Regions from separate parts of the Paraburkholderia sp. OAS925 genome, predicted to be linked through region 2. Evidence: riboswitches for the same ligand, from Rfam matches in the RefSeq annotation. Region 2 holds a riboswitch; the other holds the start of a gene.
The links. Region 2 has a riboswitch for manganese ahead of ABIE53_RS15830 (TMEM165/GDT1 family protein). Riboswitches for the same ligand answer to the same signal wherever they lie in the genome.
Positions count from the first base shown of each region.

Region 1: another riboswitch for manganese. It lies ahead of ABIE53_RS00730 (sodium:calcium antiporter); the one in region 2 lies ahead of ABIE53_RS15830 (TMEM165/GDT1 family protein).

Region 1 is NZ_JBEUNO010000001.1:155,053-158,458, forward strand. Features, by position in the region: gene ABIE53_RS00725 (acetyltransferase) at 1-251, opposite strand, end outside; gene ABIE53_RS00730 (sodium:calcium antiporter) at 391-1,401, opposite strand; yybP-ykoY riboswitch at 1,538-1,730, opposite strand; gene ABIE53_RS00735 (outer membrane protein) at 1,885-2,403, opposite strand; gene waaC (lipopolysaccharide heptosyltransferase I) at 3,079-3,406, shown strand, end outside.
Region 2 is NZ_JBEUNO010000001.1:3,633,227-3,636,632, reverse strand. Features, by position in the region: gene pepN (aminopeptidase N) at 1-67, opposite strand, end outside; gene ABIE53_RS15835 (DUF4136 domain-containing protein) at 338-1,036, shown strand; gene ABIE53_RS15830 (TMEM165/GDT1 family protein) at 1,112-1,684, opposite strand; yybP-ykoY riboswitch at 1,695-1,913, opposite strand; gene ABIE53_RS15825 (beta-ketoacyl synthase chain length factor) at 2,435-3,136, shown strand; gene ABIE53_RS15820 (lysophospholipid acyltransferase family protein) at 3,120-3,406, shown strand, end outside.

The sequences.
Region 1 (3,406 bases), 3.5 Mb from region 2:
GGATAGTCGAGCGTCCGTTCACCCACGTTGCGGTATGCGTCGATTAACCCGGCAATGCTGTGCTTTCCTTCCTGCTCGACAATATCGATGACGACTTTTGCATGGCCGCCCGATCCGACGATGACAATGTGGCTCATACCCGCCTCCGCGGACTTGCTCGACTGGTTCCCTGCCGCTTGATGCATCGACAACATGCGCGAATAATGCGCCGCGCAACGGTGATTTCGTCGGCGGCGCTTGTCGAGACCCATGTCGCAATGGTTTGTGAAATTATGCCGTCGTCCCGCATCGCGCGATTCCGGGAGTTGGCGAGAGAAAAGCCGTTAGATCGATGTATTGGGCGGGAGCATCGCCGCGGCTTGTGATTCGCCGGCGACGTGGCTCGAACGCCTAACGGCTTAGCGTGATCGCCAGATAAGCGGCGTACAGCGCGCCGCAGACCAGCAGCGCCCACACGGGCGCGCCGTGCTCGCGCGCGTTGAGCCGCAGCCAGCCCGCCGCGACCAGCGTGATGACGATGCCCGTCACCACCTCGATGCGCGGCGTCCACGGCGTCAGCAGAATGCCGATAGCCGGCAACAAGGTGCCCTGGAACACCATCGCGCCCGTGATGTTGCCGAACGCCAGAGTGTCCTTGCCGCGGCGAATCCACAGGATGCTGTTGACCTTCTCCGGCAACTCCGTAGCGATCGGAATGATCAGCAGCGACAGCAGCAGCGGCGACACGCCGACCACCGCGGACACGCCCCGCACGCCGTGGATGAAACCCTCCGCGCCCCACACGAGCAACCCAACCGCGATCAGCAGTTGGACGGCGATGGTCGCTAGGTTGGTCGGCACGCCGAGGCGCGCGAGCATCATCTTGCCGGGCGCTTCGGTGCCGTGGCCTGCATCGACGAGATCGTTCGACGCGCGGAAAGTCGCCACGACATACGCGACATACACGCCGACGAGCGCGACGCTGAACAACGCGCGCACGATGCGCTGCTCATGCGGCACATACATGGCCGCGGCGGCCAGCAGGAACGCAAAGAGGAAATAGTTGAGATCGCGAGTGAAGCCCGAACGCTCCGGCGCGACGCGTCCGCCGACGCCGCGCGAGCGCAGCACGGCGAGCGTCATCAGAAAGGTAGACAGCGTGGACAGCATCAGCGGTGCGCCGAGAATCGCGCCCACGCCGATTTCCTCGTTGACGGCACGATCGCTCGTCCCGCCGACAATCGCTATCAGCGGCACGAGCGTCTCGGGCAACGCGGTGCCGACTGCAGCGAACAACGAGCCGGTCACGCCTTCGGATATCTTAAGCCGCTCGCCGAGATGTTCGAGCGCGTTGGTGAAAAGCTCGGCCGCCACGAGGATGACGACCAGCATGATGGCCAGTTCGATGAGAAGACCGGTCATGCGCGGCTCCGTGCATCGAAGGGATTGACGTGATCGACGTGGTGGACCGAAAACGTGCGGCGCGGCAGATCGCGCGACAGCAAGTTGAGCAGAAGACGAGGAGATTGAACAGCGCGGGATTTCACAGCGGCTCCGAGGTCGGACGTAAGACGAACCATGACGCACCGCGACCCGTCCGACCAGAACGAAGCAGTGCGCCAATGGTCTCGCCAAACCGACCCGGTCGAACGCGCCATGACCCGCAGGCCAAGTATGTTGACGCGCTCTCCTTCAGGCGATGCCGCGATGCCGCGATGCGTGAAGGAAGGCTACTCCCCAGTGACCCGGGGATTTTAGCGGGAGTGGGCGGAGGCAACAAGCCTTCGCAAAGAAGCTTGTTGACTGTGTTCGCCGTGGGCCGAGCTTTTACTGCGTGCCAAGTGTAGTGTCTATGCAGCTTGCGCAGCGGTCTGTTTTCTTGCCGCGCGCAAGCTCATCGAGTCATTAATTGAAGTGATACTGGACGCCTACCGTGAAGCTATTGTTTGTTCTCTTCGTGCCGTCGTGATGGCTCGAGTCCGTGGTCCATTCGGCGACCGCGCTGACATGCTCCGCGAACTTGTAGTCCACGCCGAGGCCCCAATGGAACCGCGTATCGGGGTCGTCGCCCGTAAAGCCGGCGCGAATGTACGGCATGAACTGGTTAAACGGCATGCCGAATTTGGCGTCGATTCCGGCGTCCTTGAAGGTGGTGGAGCCGTGGTGCAAATCCGCGAAAGCCTCGGCTCCTACCACGAACCGCTGCACGTCGAAGTTGTATCCGGCGGTGAAGCCCGGAAACACCGTGTTATGCGACGCCTTGTTGAATGCGCCCGATGCATCCGAATTATTGACGCCTAGCTTGAAACCAACATAAGGACCGGCGAACTGGCTCACGCCCGCTTGCGGCGCCGCTTGTGCGCAAGGAAGCTGTGAAAGAAGAACCACCGATGCCGCGAGAATTGATCTGGTTATTTTGTGCATGAATTGCAAATAAAGCTCTTAGTCCGGCGAGTGATCTCGCAATGCCTGTCGCACTGGAATGCGAAAGGGTCGGCGTAGGCCGACGCGCAACTATTCCCATATCGATGGGAATTGCATAGGCAGCGCGCGCCGATTCAGCGAATGGATGAGAACGATCTGAAATTTCAGCGAAGATGTGAGGCGGGGGCTAGGAGGCGTGTGGGTGGGGCAGCGCGTCGGGCGAGTTCGAGTTGTTGGCGGTTTGTCGATGGTACTGCGGGACCACGCTTTCGAGCACGACAGCCGGATCTGCTCCGCCTAAGGTCTACGAAACGTCTCTCCACGCACGACCGGAGACTGAGTACGCCAAGGTCCCGTACCCGCTGGGTCCTGTATGATCCTACGCGACTCGCGTGCAACAACCCGGAACCCGGGCGCCCCAGGCAGCCTTCCGATAGCTTGCAAATAGATAGTTGCTCTATTGCTATGTCGAAAATACCGCTGCTACGAACCGCCCTGCCGCCGATCTGAACCAAAGTCGTTTTGATTGCTCCCGGCGTGTGGGAACCCTCGGACCAAGTCCGGGATAATCTAAGCTGGATATCCTGCCGTTGATTTCCCTCAGGTCACTGCACAGCATCGAGGTATAGGTCTCACGGATGCTGAAGTGAAGTCCGCTTGTTGAATGGTAATGGAATGAAACGCATTCTAATAGTAAAAGTCACCTCCTTAGGTGACCTGGTACATGGTCAGCCCGTGGTGGCCGACCTGCATCGCGCCTTTCCTGGCGTCAAGATTGACTGGGCCGCCGATGCGTCCTTCGCCGATGTTCCACGCTGGAATGCGGGCATCGACCGCGTGCTGTGCGCGCCATTGCGGGGCTTCAAGAAAAACCGCTCTGGGGCCGAGCTCAAGGCGATTTTTACATCGATATCTGAACTGCGACGCGAGAAATACGACATCGTTCTCGATCTCCAGGGCGTCTACAAAAGCGCGATAATTTCTTTCCTTGCGCGCTCGCGCC
Region 2 (3,406 bases):
CGATCAGAAAAGCGGGCGGCGCATAATCGGCGCGGCGGATCACATTGGGCGTTGCGGTATCGGCCATGGCGTTCTGTAGTGATGGGACTCGAGCGGCCGGCGCACGAAGACGCGCGAGCCGGGCTTGTCGAGCCATTGTACAAAGCCTCGGGCAATCGTGCGGCGCGCGCTTTTCAGATAGCCGTTCGGCCGATGCGCGCTCGGACGCCCGCACCGCTCTTGCTCACGCTCAAGCTCCTGCGGCGTGGGAGCGGAAGGGAGCGGAACGGCGCGGCGCGATCGACGGTCATACGTACAATCAAAGACGAACGAACAGAAACGCTTCACGAGGTAGACCATGACAACGAATATCTGGACGCGCCGGGCCATGCTGCTGCTCGCGGCACTGAGCGTGCTGCTGTCCGGCTGCACGACCTACGTGACCACGCAGGTCACCGCGTTCTCCGACTGGAGCGGCGGCGACGCGGCCCGCACCTACGCGTTCACACGCGAGCCCGACCAGCGGAACAATCTCGAGCTGACCACCTATGAGCGCATCATCGCCAACGAACTCGCCACGCATGCGTTCCGCCAGGTTGACGGCAACGACGCGCGCTATCTCGTCGGGCTCTCGTATGGAATCCGCTCGGACATGGTGACGGTGGCCGAGCCGGTCTACTACAACCCGTGGCCGGCGCCTTACTGGGGCTGGGGCCGTCCGTACGATCCGTGGGGGCCGTGGGGTCCGTTTCCCGCAGGCTACGTGAACCAGAGCTATCCGATCTTCACGCATCTGCTCGGCGTGCGGATCACCGAGCGCGCGACGGGCAAGGAGGTCTACAACGTGACCGCGCGCAACTCGGGCGGCGAGTCGTCGCTGGTGAGGGCCATGCCGTATCTGGCGCGCAGTGCGCTTGCCGACTTCCCGCTCGGCAACGGCGTCGTGCGTACGGTGAAGATTCCGCTTGGCAACAGCGCCGGTGCTTCCAACGAAACGGCGGTGCCGGCTGCCGCCGCGTCCCCGGCTGCAGCGTCGGGCGCGAAAGCCGTGCAATGACCGCGACGCAACCGCAAGCGCGATAAAAGCGTGACAAGAGCGCGATCCGGCAAATGCCGGCATCGCGCACCTTCGTCAGAGCCCGCCGCCGAACAGCGCCATCGTTCCGAGAACCACGAACAGCACGGCGGCGATGCCGTGCACGATCCCGGTCGGCAGACGGTGCGCGAAGCGGTCGCCGAGCAGGATCGCCGGGACGTTGGCGATCATCATGCCGAGCGTGGTGCCCGCCACCACGCCGAAGAAGTCGTGAAAGCGCGCGGCGAGCGCAACCGTCGCGATCTGCGTCTTGTCGCCCATTTCCGCGAGGAAGAAGGCCACGACAGTCGCGCCGAACACGCCAAGATGCGTGCGGTTCGTGTTGGCTTCTTCGTCGTCGAGCTTGTCGGGCACGAGAATCCACAAACCCATGCCGATGAATGAAATGGCCAACGCCCAGCGCATGATGGCCGGCGTGAGCAGCGAGCCGAGCCACGCGCCGAGCGCGCCTGCGCCCGCGTGATTGACGAGCGTCGCGACCAGCACGCCGAGGATGATCGGCATCGGCTTGCGATAACGCGCGGCGAGCACGAGCGACAGCAGCTGCGTCTTGTCGCCGATTTCGGCGAGCGCGACCGCTCCGGTGGAAATGAGGAAAGCGTGGAACACGTGGGTTGGAATCCGCGGGCCGGGAAATGAACGAGCGACGACCCACGACACGCCGGGCCCAATTGCGGCGGGGTGTGGGTCATCGGTCTCGCCAGGCCAGAGGCTGCGGCTGCCACGGCCATGACGGCCAAGTCTGTTGACAGGCGCCCCCGCGAGCGCACGTTGTTGCGAGCCCGGCTAGATGCCGGGCGAACGTGGCGCGGGGCGGCTACTCCCCAATGAGGGACGGATTATAGCAGGCGTCGCCGCGCGACCGTTCTGCCGGGAGCAGAATTCGCGTGAAATCGGATCGCATGTATTCGACTGCAACAGTCGTCGCAGAAAGTTAATTGAAAGCATTCGCGGGATCCTCTTTGCGAACGCGACCACTGACAGTCGAATTCCCAAAAACCTACAGATGTAGGGATATTCCCAGGCCCAGATGGGAAATTTCTGCAAATCGCCATAGCGCTCAAATTAGCGTCGTAAACGCGAGACGGATACAGATGGATACGTCTTTTGTGGCTGATTTAATTCAGAATATTCAGTATGATTCCGGCGACTAAGGAAGCCTGAGCCAAACTACACGGCCAATCGTCAATGGCCTAAATAATCGGGCCAAAGTGCCGTTAATTCGCTGAACCCTACAAAAGAAGTCTGGATTGTCCCCCGGCTGGAAATTGCCGGTCCGCGCGGCGCGCATACGCTGTGACGGCTGCGTATTCCGTCAGGCGCTTCAGCCTCTCCTTGCTTCAACGCGCGAACACCGATATGCCCGATCCGCACTGGACCATTCCGGTCGCTCGCTGGTCTAGCTGGCCTGCTGCCACCACCGCCGCACCCGACATCGGTTTTATCGAACCGATCGTGCGGCGGCGTCTCAGCACGCTCTCGAAAGCCGCGCTGAAGGTGGCGCACGATTGCGTCGGGGCCGACGAGGCGCGCGTCGTCTTCGCGTCGCGGCACGGCGAACTGCGCCGCACCACGGAGATTCTGCGCGCCATCAGTTCCGGCGAGCCGGTGTCGCCGACGGCCTTTAGCCTCTCGGTGCTCAATGCGATGACGGGCGTGTTCGGCATCGCGCGCGGCGACCGCTCGGCGGCGAGCGCCATTTCGGCGGGCCCGGAAACGCTCGGTTATGCGCTGCTCGAGGCGTATGCGCAACACGCAACGCAATTGGCGTCACCGGTCCTGCTGGTCTACGCCGACGAACCGGCCGACCCCGCATACGGAACGATCGACGATGAAGTGCAGGGCGGCGCGATCGCGCTGCTCTTGAGTAACGAAACGGCGCTCGGCCATCTGGTCTGTACACAGTCCGCGTCGCCGCGCCTGCACGATTCGGAGCCCGCAGCAACCCGCTTCGCCACGCAAAGCCAGGCGCTGCTGCATTGTCTTGAAACCGGCGAGCCCGCGGCCTGGCAAGGCGCCGGCGTCCTTTGGCAGTGGGAGTGGCATGACCGCGCGGCTTGACTACACGTGGCGATTCTTCGCCACGGGCATGGCTTTCGTCGTGTTCGGCATCTGCGGCGTGCTGTTTTCGGTGCTGGTGTTTCCGCTCGCGTGGCTGTGGCCGCATCGTGCGTCGCGGCAGTTCGCGGTGACGAGCATCATCCACTGGTTTTTCCGCGCGCTCGTCGGCGCGTTGCAGCTGATCGGCGTGATGAAGCTCGAAGTGTCGGGCGGCGAGGCGCTGCGCGCGCGCGGTCCGTCGATCGTGGTGGCCAACCACCCGACCTACCT